DNA from 3 places in the Streptosporangium sp. NBC_01810 genome. Region 3 is predicted to be linked to each of the others. Evidence: riboswitches for the same ligand, from Rfam matches in the RefSeq annotation. Region 3 holds a riboswitch; each other region holds the start of a gene.
What was found. A riboswitch is a leader RNA that binds a small molecule or an ion and turns the genes downstream of it on or off. The one in region 3 is predicted to bind cyclic di-AMP.
Positions count from the first base shown of each region.

Region 1 (5,010 bases), 1.8 Mb from region 3:
GGCTCTGATCCGCCGCTTCGCCGGCCGGAGTGCGTGAACATCCCCCCTCGGCCGCCGGTGATCCGACCTACCCGCTTCGAGAAACGGATCACTAGCCCAGTGCCCTGAGGTAGCGGCGCATTCGGCGCTTGGCGCGGTAGCCGGCGCGCAGCACGTTCGGCGGGACCTCCACACGCATCCGGGCGCGACGGCGGGCGGCGGCGTACTCGGGGCCGTCGAGCAGGGACCTGGCGGGGACCAGACGCTCCGAGCGGGCCTGCCCGACCAGGGAGACCATCCGTGAGACCCAGTCGCTCTCGTCGCCGGGATGGAAGTAGTTGTCCCTGCACCAGGCCTCGTCCGGGGCCAGGAAGCGCCCCGCGGAAAGGTCGTCGAGGGTGCCGAGCAGGCCGCTGCCCTCGAAGACCAGGTTGATCATCTCGGCGCCCACCCCGAAGTCCGACAGCACCAGCAGGGGCACCTTCTGGGCGATCGCCTCCAGCGCGGCGGTCGAGCTGACGGTGACGAACCCGGCCGCGTGGGCCAGGTGTTCGTGCATGGACCCCACCGCGAAGCGCACGGCCTCGGCGCTCACCCTGCCCTCCCCCACGAGCGACTGCCACAGGCGCTGGTAGTGGTGGCGCTCGTTGTGGGTCTGCCGCTCGGTGTCCAGGGCGCGGAGCTTGACGACGACGTCCAGATCCGGTCGCCGCCCGGACAGCTCGGCCAGGGCGAGCAGGATGCGCTCGCGCTCCTCCTTCCGCCTGGGCACCTTGGCCTGGGTGGCGAACACCACCCGGTCCCGCGGCCCGATGCGGGCGACCTCCTCCTGGCCGCGCAGAAACGGCAGCCGGGCCAGCCCCACCTGGCCGCCCCCGCCCAGTTCACGACCCATCGCCGAGAACTCCTCGACCTCCCGCCCGCTGTGCAGCACGAACAGCTCGCATCCGCTGCGAAACAGCCAGGCCTTCTCGGTGGCGGGGACGGAGATGCCCGGAAGGCCCGAGACGAACACGGGCCGTGGCCGCAACCCGGCCAGCACCTCACTGACCAGCACGTCCACCACGGGCCCGGTGCAGGCGGCGAGCACCACGTCAGGCCTGAACCGCTCCGCCGCCCGGCGCAGCGCGCGGGCCGAGAGCACGGGCGGATCCTCCGACGAGCCCGCGACCGCGGCGCGGATCTGCGCCGGGGACGGGGTGATGGGGGTGCGGATGACCGCCAACTCCCGCACACATCCCGAGGGCAGGTCCCGCAGCAGGCAGGCCGCCCACTTCAGGTAGGAGTCGGAATCGGCCACGGCCAGGACCTTCAACGAGAACCTCCAACGGGGATCCCCCGGGTGCATATCCGGTTTCACATGGGTGGACACGGCGCGGCTCGCATCCCGGGGGCGGCGCGCCCTCGGGCTCCGGCCGCGAGGCCATGAGGTCACGAGGTCACAAGGTCACAAGGTCATGCCCCGGTGGCTCCCGTGTCGTGATGGGCGAACATCGACAGGTGGGAGCGGAGCGAGGGGGCCGCCTCCGCCGTCCACCACTCGTCCGGGACGTCAACCGTCTCGATCGAGACGCCCCTGGCCGAGAGCAGGACCCGCAGGGAGGTGACCGCGGTGGACGGCAGGCTCAGCACCCGCTGCCCGGCGGCCAGCCCGCGCAGAGTGATCTCGGCGGGGATCCCACCGTCGTAGACGGTGATGCCGGGCTGCTCCCCGACACCGGCGAGATCGTGGGGGTCCTCCCTGCGGTGCGGGAAGTAGGCCACCGGCCCGGCCGAGCCGAGAGCGGCCAGCCAGCCGAGGTAGTGGTCTCGATGGATCAGGCCGTTGCGGACCAGCGAGGTGCCGAGGACGACCGTGCGCTCCTCGGGACGTGGCCTGCGCAGCGGTTGTGACCGCAGCCAGGCGAAGTCGTGGGTGACCAGCTCGGCCCCTCCCGCCCGTACGGCCTTCGCCAGGTCCACGGGGACGGGCAGCGCTGTGAAGATCGACAACCGCCCCGAGCGGGCGGCGGCGCGCAACCTGAGTCCGGCCGCCGCACCGAGGACGGTTCTGAACCGTCCCGCCTTTCCCCTGGCTCTCAGCAGGGGCGTACCCGCGTGGCCGACGAGCAGCTCCAGGAGCCTGATGGTGGCCAGCCCGTCGTCGACGATCACGATCCGGCCAGGGAGCCCGGTGAGCCAGCGGAGCTGGACCTTGCCGGAGAAGGCGTCGCCCACCGCCCAGGTCGCGCCCCGGCGCGGCCTGGGCATGTCCGGCCGCGCGGCGGTGAGCTCCAGGCCCGGCGGCAGGGTGAGGCGGCCGAGCTCACGTCCCGTCACGGCCAGGGGGCGTAGCCTCGCCCTGGGCACGAGGTGGCTGCGGGCGCCGAGCAGCCCTGCGTGGTGGGCCTCCACGGCGCAGAGCATCTGCAGCGGGGATTCCACCCAGGCGATGGCCGAACCCTGCTCCCGCGCGTGGTCTCGACCGTCCTCCACGCCGGGTAATGACCCGTTCACGACTGACCCAAGCTAACCCGGTGGCCTTAAGCGCCTGGGAACTGCGGGTGAACAGCCGCCCACGCGCGTCCGTCATGATCGTCTTCGGGGCGAGGCCGTCTTCGGGGCAGCACCCTGTCGCCGGACCATGTTCGAGCCTCCCGAGGGGGAGGGACGCAGCCTCTCCGCACTTTTTACCATCGAATACTTGTTCAAGAAAAAGTCGACCCGTCCCCTCCTACCCATGGGCCCCCGATCATGCCGTAGCACCCCGGGACAGGCGGTCCACCGGCGGGTACCACACGCCCGGAGCACCGGAAAAACAGGGGATCCCGCCCATGACGGCGCGGCGACCCCAGCCGACGCGACCGGCCGGGAACGGGCGCGATCCACCCCCTTCCCCGACCAAGCGACTTCCCGCCCCAACCCCTCAAATCTGACGTTTTACCAAGTCAGAGCAATGTGTCCTACTTGTAATCGTCTGCCCGGGTGACGTACGTTCGTCCTGTTCATGGCAAATGTCTGGGTCTGTATAGGTCTACGCATTGCCGTCACATTGCCCGACCGCGCTCCACCTGGGCGGAACCCCCGCCCGCGGTGAGCACGGCCGCCGAATCCGCGAGGTCTGCGGAACCGGGGAACCACGTTCCTGGGGTGAATCAGCGCGTTCTCGCGCCGTAGGGCACTTCCCAGCCCGAACCCGTCAGCTAACCCGGTAGGCGGCATGGAAGCGAAGCAAGGAGTCGAACCCCAGTATGACCAAGAACCGCCTCACCCCCACCCTCAGCGCCCCCCGCGTGGTGAGCGCCCTCCTGGGCGCCTGCGTCGTCCTGGCGACCGGCTCCGTGGGCTCCGCCGCCCTGGCCGACAGCCACACCGCCCTGAACGCGCCGCCCGCCGACGCGAAGGTCTCCGATGCCTCGCAGAACAGGCTCGCGAGCACCCCGCTCGAGACCGCGGCCGAGAGGCTGCCCAAGGTCTCCGCCGCGCAGGTCCTGGACCTCGCCTCCAAGCAGATCGGCGTCCACGAGAACGCCCAGGGCGGCGGGACCAAGTTCCACTCGTGGTACATGTCCTCCCCGCGCGCCCAGGAGACCGTCGCCCGCGACGGCGGCACCCTGCGCGGCTACGCCAACGCCCCTTGGTGCGCGATGTTCGTCTCCTGGGTCGGCGAGATGGCCGGCATCCGGCCCACGATGGGCTGGGACGCCTACACCGTCACCCACGCCAAGTGGTTCAAGGAGAACAAGCACTGGGGCACCACCCCCACCCCCGGCGCCGTCGTCTACTTCGACTGGGCCGGTAGCAAGAGCATTGACGGCATCGACCATGTCGGCTTCGTGAAGAAGGACAACGGAGACGGCACGATCACCACGATCGAGGGCAATACCGGCAACGGCAACGTCGAGCAGCGCATCCGGCCCGTCTCCCAGGTCGTCGGCTACGGCTACCCCGTCTACTCCAACTGATCCACACCCGCCGCCCGCACCATCCCCCATGGGGCGGGCACCCGGCCCCCGCCGGTGAACGCGGGCCGATCCGCACTCGTCCAGGGGCTCCGCTCGCTCGCGCGGAGCCCCTGACGGCGTTCCCCCGGCCGCCTTCGCGACTCCTTCGCTTGAAGCGCTCCCCACGGATGAATCCGGGGGATTCCAGCCGTCCCAACCGTGCGGCTCTGCGCATGGTCGCGATGCTGTTGCTTGGCGGTTCACCTTCCGGCCCCGTTTACGGGGGTTTCCACGCCCCAGCCCACGATCCCGTTCCGGGTGACGTGGGCTCCGCCCTCCCGGCGGTGAGTAATGGCCAAGGTTGCGAGCTTGGTTATCGCTCACGCGTTCGACCGCGACTGACTGTACCAGCGCGTGGTGCGCTGCCGCAGCAGGTTCCGGACCAGCCCGAGCAGGGACGGTTCCGAACTGCTCGGCGGTCAGGCCTATTTCACGGCCAGGGTCCGACGCCGGTACCGGCGGCACCGGCGGGACGGCCGCCGCGCACCCACCCGGTCGCCGCGCCTCCCGCTCCCGCTTCCGCGAGCAGCCAGTGCACCTCACCCAGGTGGTAGAGGGCTACCGCCGGAGCGCCGTGGACATTGTCCACGATCGGGGTGAGTCCGAGACGCCTGGCGGCGGCTGCCATCATCTCGGCCATCGTGGACGTGCCGGTATGCAGGTAGACCATGTTGTGGCTGGGACCGAGCCCGGCGACGAGAATGCCCATGCGCCACAGGGCGATGGCCGCGTCGTCGTCGGTGGCGGTGCCCGGGACGCGCGGGTCGAACTGCCGCCGGGCGTCGCGCCACGCGTTGGTCAACGCCCGCAGGACCCTACGGTGTAGTGTTCTGGGTACCTCGACGCGCACGGCCGGCGACCGCTTGAAGCCGGTGTCGCCGGCGTCGGCCTGGGTGACGATGGCCCAGGCCAGCCCTGACAGCAGCCGGGCGATCCGTGCCGCCACCGCCTCGCTGCGCGTCTCCACGACGGGAAGATGACGCGACGCTGTGGCGGGTGTCCCCCCGCCGGTGTTCCCGGGTCCGGCAGGGCGCAGATGTTGCCAGGC
Region 1 is NZ_CP109070.1:2,073,379-2,078,388, reverse strand. It holds gene OIE13_RS09490 ((2,3-dihydroxybenzoyl)adenylate synthase) at 1-37, shown strand, start outside; gene OIE13_RS09485 (DUF6716 putative glycosyltransferase) at 92-1,294, opposite strand; gene OIE13_RS09480 (hypothetical protein) at 1,435-2,475, opposite strand; cyclic di-AMP (ydaO/yuaA leader) riboswitch at 3,053-3,191, shown strand; gene OIE13_RS09475 (CHAP domain-containing protein) at 3,210-3,923, shown strand; gene OIE13_RS09470 (hypothetical protein) at 4,393-5,010, opposite strand, start outside.
Region 1: another riboswitch for cyclic di-AMP. It lies ahead of OIE13_RS09475 (CHAP domain-containing protein); the one in region 3 lies ahead of OIE13_RS01085 (C40 family peptidase).

Region 2 (5,010 bases), 370 kb from region 3:
CCTTCGAGGCGACCAGGCTGCTGGAGTGGCTCTGCGAGGTGTACGTGCGGGCCAGGAGCATCGGCGAGCCTCGCGTGCTCACCGAGGAACAGCTCGCCGCGGTGATCCGGCGCGCCGCAGACCCGCCCACGTTCCCCCGTCGCGAGAACTGACCGCGGCGCGACCGCGCTGTGCCCCCGTCGCGAGGACCGACCGCAGCGCGGCCCCGCCCCGTCTTGTTTTCAAGCCGGACGAAAAGGCGATTATCACCGACCGGCCAACGGGTTGATTCCCACCCGGGGTGTATATCTTCCTACCTAGATGGTGAATCCTACGCTTTTTCCTATCAATGACCTAGGCAGAAAAGGCGAACCACGAGGGCTTTCCCTACGCTGACCGGGCGACGTTGAAGTCGTCGGCAAGGGAGAGCACGTGCTCGGAATCGAAGACTGCCTCACTGAGGTAATGGCCATCCCCGGCGCCCTGGACGCGATCCTCATCGATCAGACCAGCGGGACGGTCGTGGCGACCGGTGGTGCGAGCCGCCACGGTGACGTGGAGAGATCTGCCGCGGGACTGAGCGAGACCCTGCGCGCGACGCTGGACGGGCTCGCCGTCACCGCACCGGGCGGTACGGTCCGGATCGACGACATGATCATAACCACGGACGGCGGCCACCATTTACTGAGGCCGTTGGAAACGCTTTTCGACGGCCCTCTGGTCATTTACGTCAGGCTCGATCTGAAACGGTCGAACCTGGCACTGGCCCGCCACCGCCTCCAGGCCCTTTCCGGCCGCCTGATCTCGACGTGAAGCCGTGCCAAGCATCGAGATCATCCTCAGTGGGCTCGCCGGTGATCGCGCCACCGGCTCGCTCCGCCTCGGTAAGGCGGGCGTCATCTATCTCACCGACGGCCGCGTGACCTACGCCGAGAGCGCGTCCGCCCCCCGGCTGGAGGACCTGCTGGCGGCCTGCCGCGGGATCTCCGCCCATGCCCTGCGACAGGCCAGGCAGGTCGCCTCCGAGGATCTGCGGGGCGGCGAGCCGCCGGTCGCCGCCCCGCAGATCCTCGGAGGCGACCGGCTCCTCGCACAGGGCCTGCTCACCAGGGGTGAGCTGGAGTTCTGCGTGCTGAGCACGGTGCTCGACGCCAGCTACTTCCTGTTGGAGGCAACCGGGCACCGGCCCAGGTTCCGGCGGGGAGAGCGGCACTGGCTCGGACCGCAGTGGTACTTCGACGCGGCCGGCCTGCTCCGGGAGTGCAAGCGGAGGAAGGCGCAGTTGGAACAGACCTGGCCGTCCGCGGAGCTGGACACGCTCCCGGTCGTCCCGCGAAGGCGGATCACCGCCCAGCGGGTGGTGCTGAGCTCACTGCAGTGGGAGGTGCTGGTCGGCGCCGACTCCACGGCGCCCCCGGCCGACCTGGCGCGCAAGCTGGGCCGCCCGGCGTACTCGGTGCTGCTCGCCGTACGGCAGCTCGCCTCCCGTGGGCTGCTGCGCATCCCGGAACCCGACGCGGCCGCCGCACCCGCCACGCAGGACCCGCTGCCGAGGCGGACGAGGGGGGCCACGGAGATCCCGGCAGCCGGAACGGGCTCCCTGGCGACGCCTGCGTCGCTTCCCGGAGCCACCGGGGACCCGACCGACGTCAACCTGCTCATCCGGCTCAGGAACGCATTGGAGGCACTGACTTGAGCCTGGTTCGATGCCGCCGATAAGGCTGCGGACGCTGAAGCTGATCGGAAGGAGGGTGTCGGTGGAACTGCGTGAGGAGATACACCGCGAGATGGCGCTGTTGCGGGAGCGGATACCCGACGTGGACGGGAGCATCGCGTGCAGCGTCGACGGTCTGACCCTGGCCAGTGATCTGGGCGACGGCACCTCCACCGAGCAGACCGGCGCGCTCTCCTCCGCGCTGCTGGCCCTCAGCCGCCGGATGACCGGCATGGCCGGCAAGGGCGCCTTCGAGGAGACGCTGATCTCCGGCACCAACGGCTACGCGGCCTGCTACGCCGCCGGCCCCAAGATCGTCCTCACGGTTCTGGCACGCCCGGGGACCAACCTCGGGCTGCTCAGGCTGGAGGGTCGCAAGACGGCGGCCAGATTGGCCGCCATCACCTCACGGATATCGATAACTCAGTGATCGGAGGCAGACATGGGCAACATGGACATCTCTCTCAAGGAGATGATGGCGATCGACGGTGCCATCGGCGCGGTGATCGTGGACTACAACAGCGGGATGGCGCTGGGCGCGCTCGGCGGTTCCAAGGATCTCGACCTCCAGGTGGCGGCCGCGGGTAACACCGAGGTCGTCAAGGCCAAGATGCGGACCATGGAGTCGCTCGGCCTCAAGGACGGCATCGAGGACATCCTCATCACGCTCGGCACGCAATACCACGTGATCCGCCCGCTCTCCGGCCGGAGCGGCAAAGGCCTGTTCATCTACATGGCCCTCGACCGGAACCGGGCCAACCTCGCGCTCGCACGGCACATCCTGCGCGGCATCGAGGAGCGGCTCGAGGTCTGATCCTCCTGCGGCCCGTGCCCCGGGGGGCACGGGCCGCAGGAGGATCTCATCGGATCGCGTCGGCGAAGGAAAGCCGGAGATCGTGCCGGACCTCAGCTCTCCTCGGCGCCCGCCCTACCGCGGAGACGGCCGGCGACCAGGTAGGTGGCACCACCCGCGGCGAGCACTCCCGCCAGGGCCAGGCCGGCGGCCGTGCCGGCGGACGGACCGGCCGAGGTGACGGCCGCCACCGGGGCGGCGGCGCCCAGGTCCCGGACACCCTGCTCGGCGGCCTTGGCGTCGGCGCCGGACAGGGCGACCGGCTTGGCGGCGATGCTCGCCTCAGGTGCGGTGAGCGGCTCGGACATGATCTTGGGCTTGGCGAACGTCTGGATCACCTGCTGGGTCTTCACAGACTTCTTGGACTGCTCGGCCTTGACCAGGACCGTCTGCGGAGGCTTCGCCGGGTTCGCGTCCCGGTAGCGCCAGGCACCGGTGGCGAACGCCACGGGGTGGTTCTTCTTGCCCACGCCGTCGCCCCACTTGGTGACCACGTACTTGATGTCGATGTGGCCCATGCCGCCGTTGCCGTCCACACCCAGCGTGGCGGAGTTGAACCGGCCGTCGGTCAGGTCGGCGAAGGTCTTGGCATCAATGTCGATCATGATGCCCCGGTTGGAGGGCACGCCGGGACCGCGGTCACCGACGAAGAACTTGGCCTTCTTGCCCTTGTAGATGACATAGCCCTCGGTGAACAGGGGCCAGCTCGGGCTGGCGATCATGCCCTTCTGCATCGGCTTGCCACTGGCCGGCAGGCCGGTGTCACCGGCCCGGCCCGAGGAGTCGTCCCAGAAGTAGGAGGCCCTGGTCGAGCCCTCAAGGAGAACGGTCTCGTTGGCGGCCACCACGGTGTCCGCGCCGGGGGAGGCAACGGAGGCAGTGGCACCGGCAGCGGCGACGGAGGCGGGAGCGGCGGAGGAGGCGGGCAGCGCGGAGGCCACACCGCTGGAGACGAGCACGCCGGCACCGACCAGAGCGGCGGTGGCGAGGCGGTTCTTGTACGGGAGGTTCTTCGGGAGGTTCTTATGCAGGCCGTTCTTGTGCAGGTCAAAAGGAAGACGCATGAAGAAGAGGCTCTTTCGCGAGGGAACGGGGCAGCCACGTGCGACGCATGGGGAGGAGTGCAGTGGCGGGGACGCGCTCATCGGAAAAGTGGCGTGGCAGGATCAGTCGATCGCTACGCGGAGCACGATCCAGGTGCCGCGCTCAGGCGCGGCGACAGGGGTCAGCGACGAAGTTCAGGTGGTCGGCACGGGCAGAGCGGGCACCGACGTGGTGACGCGGTGATCCATGAGGGGGATCTCCTCTCCAGCTCGTCTACCGGGTTAGCTGACGGGTTCGGGCGGTGGAGTTGCCCTACCGCCGCACGTTCGCGGCGGATTCACCCCGGAAAAGTGGTTCCCCGGTTCCCCGGACCATGCGGGCCCTGTGGGATTCGACGTCGGCCGGCCGCTCCCTCTTGTGAAGGGCAGGTCGCCAACCGATACCCATGGACACTACTCACGAAATCGGACAAAGCAAAGCAAATGCCATGAAAACCCCAGAAGATCTACCTACTACCCCCAAGAAAGCCCCATCGGGGACCCCGTCACACCAACAGCCGCCCTACCAGCGAGAACGTCTTGCCGATCTCGGGTTTCACACCCCGGAGACCCGCGGCGGGCAAGCTCAGTCCCACCAGAACGACCAGGCGTTCCTGCCCTTGATCTGCTCGGCGTAGTCGATGAGACTCCCCGCGCCCTGGATGATGCTGTCGGGGCAGAACGTCCAGTGCTCCGCGGCGACGTGCAGGGCGTGCTCCGAGGTCGTCGGAGGTGCGGCGACGCTGAGGTCGAGGGTGTTGAACCCCATGCCGACCACCCGCACCCCGAACCTGTCCTCCCAGCTCCGCACCACGGCCGCGAGCGGGACCATCCACTCGTTGTGGTTCAGGGCACCCTGCCAGCCCATGACGGCGAGAGCGTCGGCCCCGCGCTCGACCGCGACGAGCCCGAGCGGGGTCCTGCGCTCGGCCACCAGGCCGGCGTACCAGTCGGCGACCACGCCGGGATCGGCGGCAGGCCTTCCCGAAGGGGCCGGACCCGGACATTCGACTCCGAAGGGGTCGAGGATTTCGAGCTGGTCGATGTGGGCCTTGACGATCCAGTCGGACCACACCTCGGCCATGAACGCGGCGGCCTGGTAGTTGTCGATCTCGACGGCGGCGTCCGGGGCGATCTGACCGGCCGACCAGGGCTGCACCGAGTCCTCCAGCAGCACCGGCCACAGGCCGGAGTGCTCGTGCTGGGACCGCAGCCGTGCCCAGTACTCGCCGGAGACCGCCACCTCACTCAGCCAGAACGCCGGACGGCGACGGAGCGAGAGCTGAGCGTAACCGGGGTCGGGCCACACCACGTCCCCCGGTGGCAGGTCCACCGAGAGCCTCCGGCCCTCACCTCCGCTGCTTCCGTCGGCCCCGTCAGCG
Region 2 is NZ_CP109070.1:615,533-620,542, reverse strand. It holds gene OIE13_RS02855 (class II aldolase/adducin family protein) at 1-152, shown strand, start outside; gene OIE13_RS02850 (roadblock/LC7 domain-containing protein) at 412-792, shown strand; gene OIE13_RS02845 (hypothetical protein) at 797-1,675, shown strand; gene OIE13_RS02840 (roadblock/LC7 domain-containing protein) at 1,737-2,123, shown strand; gene OIE13_RS02835 (hypothetical protein) at 2,136-2,507, shown strand; gene OIE13_RS02830 (hypothetical protein) at 2,600-3,610, opposite strand; gene OIE13_RS02825 (hypothetical protein) at 3,609-3,833, shown strand; cyclic di-AMP (ydaO/yuaA leader) riboswitch at 3,846-3,997, opposite strand; gene OIE13_RS02820 (DUF4253 domain-containing protein) at 4,215-4,961, opposite strand.
Region 2: another riboswitch for cyclic di-AMP. It lies ahead of OIE13_RS02830 (hypothetical protein); the one in region 3 lies ahead of OIE13_RS01085 (C40 family peptidase).

Region 3 (5,010 bases):
GGAACCGGTCCCGCACCGGCGCCGCGAAATCCCACACCCTCGACGCCCTGCACGTCGGCCACCTCGACACCGTGACCGGTTGGCCGTCTGTGATCCTGGTGGTCGCAGCGACCGGGCGCGGCACTTACCGCCGCACCCGCAGCGACCGCTACGGATTCCCCCGGCTGGCACTACCCCGCACCAAACGCCACCACGGCTACCAGACCGGCGACCTGGTCCGCGCCATCGTCCCGACCGGCACCAAAACCGGGACGCACACGGGGCGGGTCGCGGTCCGCTCCACCGGCAAATTCAACATTCGCACCCGGCACGGCCTCGTGCAGGGCATCCACCACCGCCATGTTCGCCTGCTCCAACGAGCCGACGGCTACGGTTACATCACCCACCCAGAAGCGCGGCACAGTGCCGCGTTTCCTCCCCCGCCCGAGGGCGGAGGTATCCACGCTGGAAGTAACCGATGACCTCGTGGGACTACTCATGAAAAGATCGATCGCATACCAGATCAACGATCAGGAAGAGCTCGAACGGCTCTACCTGGAGCTCGTCGATCGGTTCGAGAAGCACCGAATCGAGATCATCAACGGCCGGATCGTGGTGAGGGAGATGCCCACGATCGCTCACGCCGAAGTCGCTTACCAGCTCATGGCGGAGCTCATACCGTTCTCCATAGAGAAGGGATGGCGTGTCTACCCCGAGGCCAAACTCCTCCTGCAGGTGCAGGCGGACCGCTTCGAACCTGACCTCGTCGTCGTTCCCCCGAACCCTCCCCTCTGGGACCCCAGCCACGTGTACGCCAACGCCACGCTACTGGTCGCCGAAGTCGTCTCCCCCAGCAGCGTTCACGATGACCACGTGGTCAAACCGCGGGCCTGCGCACTCGCGGGAGTTCCGCTCTACCTGGTGATAGACACCTTCGCGAACCGCTTCAGGCTGCTCAGCAGGCCAGGGCCGGAGGGGTACTCCGACGAGATCACCGAGTCGATCGGCAAGCCGCTTGAGCTGCCCGCGCCGTGGAACCTCACGATCGACACCGGCAAGCTGAGCGAAGGATAGACCCGCCGCAGGAGGAGGCCCGGCCGGATTGGAGACCGGGCTTCCTCCAAGGGGACGGGACTAGCAGATCTTGTGGACCCAGTTGTGCGAGTCCGGGCGGGAACCGTACTGGATGCCCACGAGCTCCTCGCGGATCCTCTCGGTGACGGGCCCCTGGGTGCCGTCGCCGATCGTCCAGCCGCGGTCCGCACCCTTGACCGAGCCGACCGGGGTGACGACCGCGGCGGTGCCACAGGCGAAGACCTCGGTGAGCTCGCCCGACTCGCAGCCCCGCTGCCACTCCTCGATCGACAGCCGCCCCTCCTCCGCCCGCAGGCCGAGGTCCGCGGCGAGGGCGAGGATCGAGTCGCGGGTGATGCCCGGCAGGAGCGTGCCGGTGAGCGCCGGGGTCAGCAGGCGGTCACCGTAGACGAAGAACAGGTTCATCCCGCCCATCTCCTCGACGTAGCGGTGCTCGCTCGCATCCAGCCAGACCACCTGGTCACAGCCCTGCTCGACGGCCTGGCGCTGGGCCACGAAGGCCGCGGCGTAGTTGCCGCCGCACTTGGCGAAGCCGGTGCCGCCGGGGGCCGCACGGGTGTACTCGGTGGAGAGCCAGACGCTGACCGCCTGCCCGCCGCCGAAGTAGGCCGCCGCCGGAGAGGCGATCACCATGTACTTGTAGGTCCTGGAGGGGTAGTTGACCCCGAGCGCCGGCTGCGTGGCGATCATGAAGGGGCGCAGGTAGAGGCTGTGTCCGGGCCTGGTCGGAACCCACTCGCGGTCGGTCTGGACGAGCAGTTCCAGCGACTCGACGAACGTCTCCTCGGGCAGCTCGGGCATGGCCATCCGCAGCGCGGAGGTGTTGAAGCGGGCGGCGTTGGCCTCGGGGCGGAAGGTCACGATCGCACCGTTCTGCTGGCGGTACGCCTTCATGCCCTCGAAGAGCTCCTGCGCGTAGTGGAAGACCGCGGTCGCGGGGTCGAGGCTGAGCGGGCCGTACGGCATGAGCCGGGCGTCGTGCCAGCCCTCGCCCTCGGTGTAGTCGATCGAGATCATGTGATCGGTGAAGACCTGACCGAACCCCGGAGTCGCCATTACCTGCTCGCGCTCGGCCGCGGTACGAGCGTGGTCGGAGAGCTGCACGTCGAAGCTGAGCTTCTGAGCGGTGGTCATGACGCGGATCCTTATCTTGATGTCTGGCTTACCTCGGGTCCATTCTGCGTTGGACCGGGTAACGGGAAACTACTGCATCCATGCCGCAAACCGGCAGTGCGGAGGAAACAAAAACGCGCCCGGCGGCTCAGAGAGCCGCCGGGCGCGTCAGAGTCGAGGGGGCGGCTTCCTCAGCCGGCTACTCGCGCGGTGATGTCGTCACCGATCTCCTGGGTGGTCCGGCCGGCCCAGCCGGCCAGCCGCTCGAGCAGGTCGTCGGCGACGGCCTGCTCGACCCGGGCCGCCTCGTCGGCCAGGCCCAGGTGGTCCAGGAGCATGGCGACCGACAGGATCGTGGCGGTCGGGTCGGCCTTGCCCTGGCCCGCGATGTCGGGGGCGCTGCCGTGGACCGGCTCGAACATGCTCGGCGCGGTGCGGTCGGGGTTGACGTTGCCGCTGGCCGCCAGGCCGATGCCACCGGCGATCGCCGCGCCGATGTCGGTGATGATGTCGCCGAAGAGGTTGTCGGTGACGATCACGTCGAAGCGCTCCGGCTGGCTGACGAAGAACATCGAGGCCGCGTCGATGTGGCAGTAGTCGGTCTGGACCTCGGGATACTCCAGGCTGACCCGGTCGAACGTGCGGGCCCAGAGGTCGCCTGCGTAGGTGAGCACATTGGTCTTGTGGACCAGCGTCAGCTTCTTGCGGGGGCGGGCCACGGCCTTCTCGAAGGCGTAGCGCACCACACGCTCGACCCCGTAGGCGGTGTTCAGCGATTCCTGGGTGGCGATCTCGTGCGGCGTGCCGCGGCGCAGGACGCCGCCGGCTCCGGCGTACAGGCCCTCGGTGCCCTCGCGGATGACGATCATGTCGATGTCCTCGGGGCGGGCATTGCCCAGCGGCGTCTCGACGCCGGGGAAGAGCTTGACCGGGCGGAGGTTCACGTAGTGGTCGAGCTGGAAGCGGAGCTTGAGCAGCAGATCGCGCTCCAGGATGCCCGGGGGCACGCTGGGGTCGCCGACCGCGCCGAGCAGGATCGCGTCGTATCCGCGTAGCTCGTCGAGGAGCGGGTCGGGCAGGGTCTCGCCGGTCTCGTGGTAGCGCTTGGCTCCGAGGTCGTACGTGGTGGTCTCCATCTTGGTGCCGACCGCTTCGAGGACCTTCAGTCCCTCGGTGACGACCTCGACTCCGATCCCGTCCCCGGGGATGACCGCCAGGCGAATGTTACGCGAATCCATGCAGGCACCTTACCTGTCCGTCTCGGTGATCGAACACCGGTCTCACTCTTCGGACACGTCAACACGTCCACACGTCCACATGTGATCACTTTGTCCTTTTTTACTCCCTATTGACCGTTTCGCGAGGTTTCGTTATCGTCCTCCCCATTCACATTGATGCCTAATCCGTACGGACCATCCCCTTATCGGCCCGTACGGAGCCGGGGAACCACTTTTTCCGGGATCCACCCGGCCCCCGGGAACCCGCTCCTCCCCCGGAGCGCGTTCCCGGCCGCCATCACGGGATTCCTTGGGGCGAATCGGTGCGCTCGCGCACCGTAGGGCGGCCTCCACGCCCGAGCCCGACAGCTCACCCGGCCGGCCCTATGGAAGGAATCATCCTGTCCGGCAAGATGTACTCTCGCGTCCTGTCCATCCTCGTCTCCGGCGCCGCGGTGTTCGCGGCCTCGGCCATGGCGCCGACAGCGGCACTGGCCGCCGCCCCCCTCCCCTCCCCCGAATCCCCCGCGCTCGGCACCTCCACGCTGAAGGCGGCGCTGAAAAGCGCGACGCCCAGGCCCGCCTGGCGGAAAGCCGTGAATTGGGCCATGTCCAAGCGCGGCACGCCCTACGTCTGGGGCGGCACCGGCAACGGCGGCTTCGACTGCTCGGGCCTGATGCTCCGCGCCTACGGCGCCGCCGGGATCACACTGCCCCGCGTCACCAACGACCAGTACGCGGCCTTCTCCAAGAAGATCGCCTGGAAGGATCTCAAGCCCGGTGACCTGGCCTTCTTCAGCGGCCTCGGCCACGTCGGCATGATCACCAGGCCCGGTTACATGGTCCACGCCCCGCGGAGCGGCGACGTGGTCAAGGAGGAGAAGCTCAGCGCCTGGCGCCGGTCCTCCTTCGTCGGCGCGGTGCGCCCCGATCCGCAGGGGGTCAAGCTGACCGAACAGATCAAAATCGCGACCGGCGGATAGGACACGCCGGCCGGCAACCGGTAGAAAGCCCCAAAAATCCCGACGGCATCGGGAATCAGGTTCAGCGGATGGGAGCACCACCGTTGTCCCGGCGGTCCAGGGCGGTCTGGAGCGCCTCGGCGGCCTCGTCCTCGACCTCTTCGGCGCGGTTCCAGGGATACATGTCGTACATGGTGGATCTCGTCTCGGTCGCATGCGAGCAAGGAAGATGGTCGAGACTCCGATCAGGGCTCCGGCCAGGCCTGATGTCACGGATCCGGATCACGGACCGATGATTCGTGGTGTGGAGCCGGCGAGTTGCCGGCCTGTCCCTGTCAGGCCTCGTCGCGGCAGGTAAGACCTGGCGCATTCCACTTCAGGTTACCTGCCGGCCGAAGCACCGTCTCACCCGGTGTACACACTTCTCACATGCCGGGACGAAAGATGGCCGCCGCCCCGCACTGCGGGGCGGCGGCCATCTCGGTGGATCTTTTGCCTACCGGGCCTAGTCGGCCAGGTCGACCGAGCGACCGCTGTCGGCGCCGATCTCCGCACCGATCTGGTCGATCACCTCTGCCGGGATGGCGGTGTCTACGGTGAGCGCGATGAGGGCCTTGCCGCCCTTGACGTCGCGGGCCACCTGC
Region 3 is NZ_CP109070.1:247,984-252,993, reverse strand. It holds partial or broken gene iscB (RNA-guided endonuclease IscB) at 1-461, shown strand, start outside; gene OIE13_RS01100 (Uma2 family endonuclease) at 403-1,053, shown strand; gene OIE13_RS01095 (branched-chain amino acid aminotransferase) at 1,114-2,208, opposite strand; gene OIE13_RS01090 (3-isopropylmalate dehydrogenase) at 2,379-3,425, opposite strand; cyclic di-AMP (ydaO/yuaA leader) riboswitch at 3,573-3,803, shown strand; gene OIE13_RS01085 (C40 family peptidase) at 3,791-4,387, shown strand; gene serA (phosphoglycerate dehydrogenase) at 4,872-5,010, opposite strand, start outside.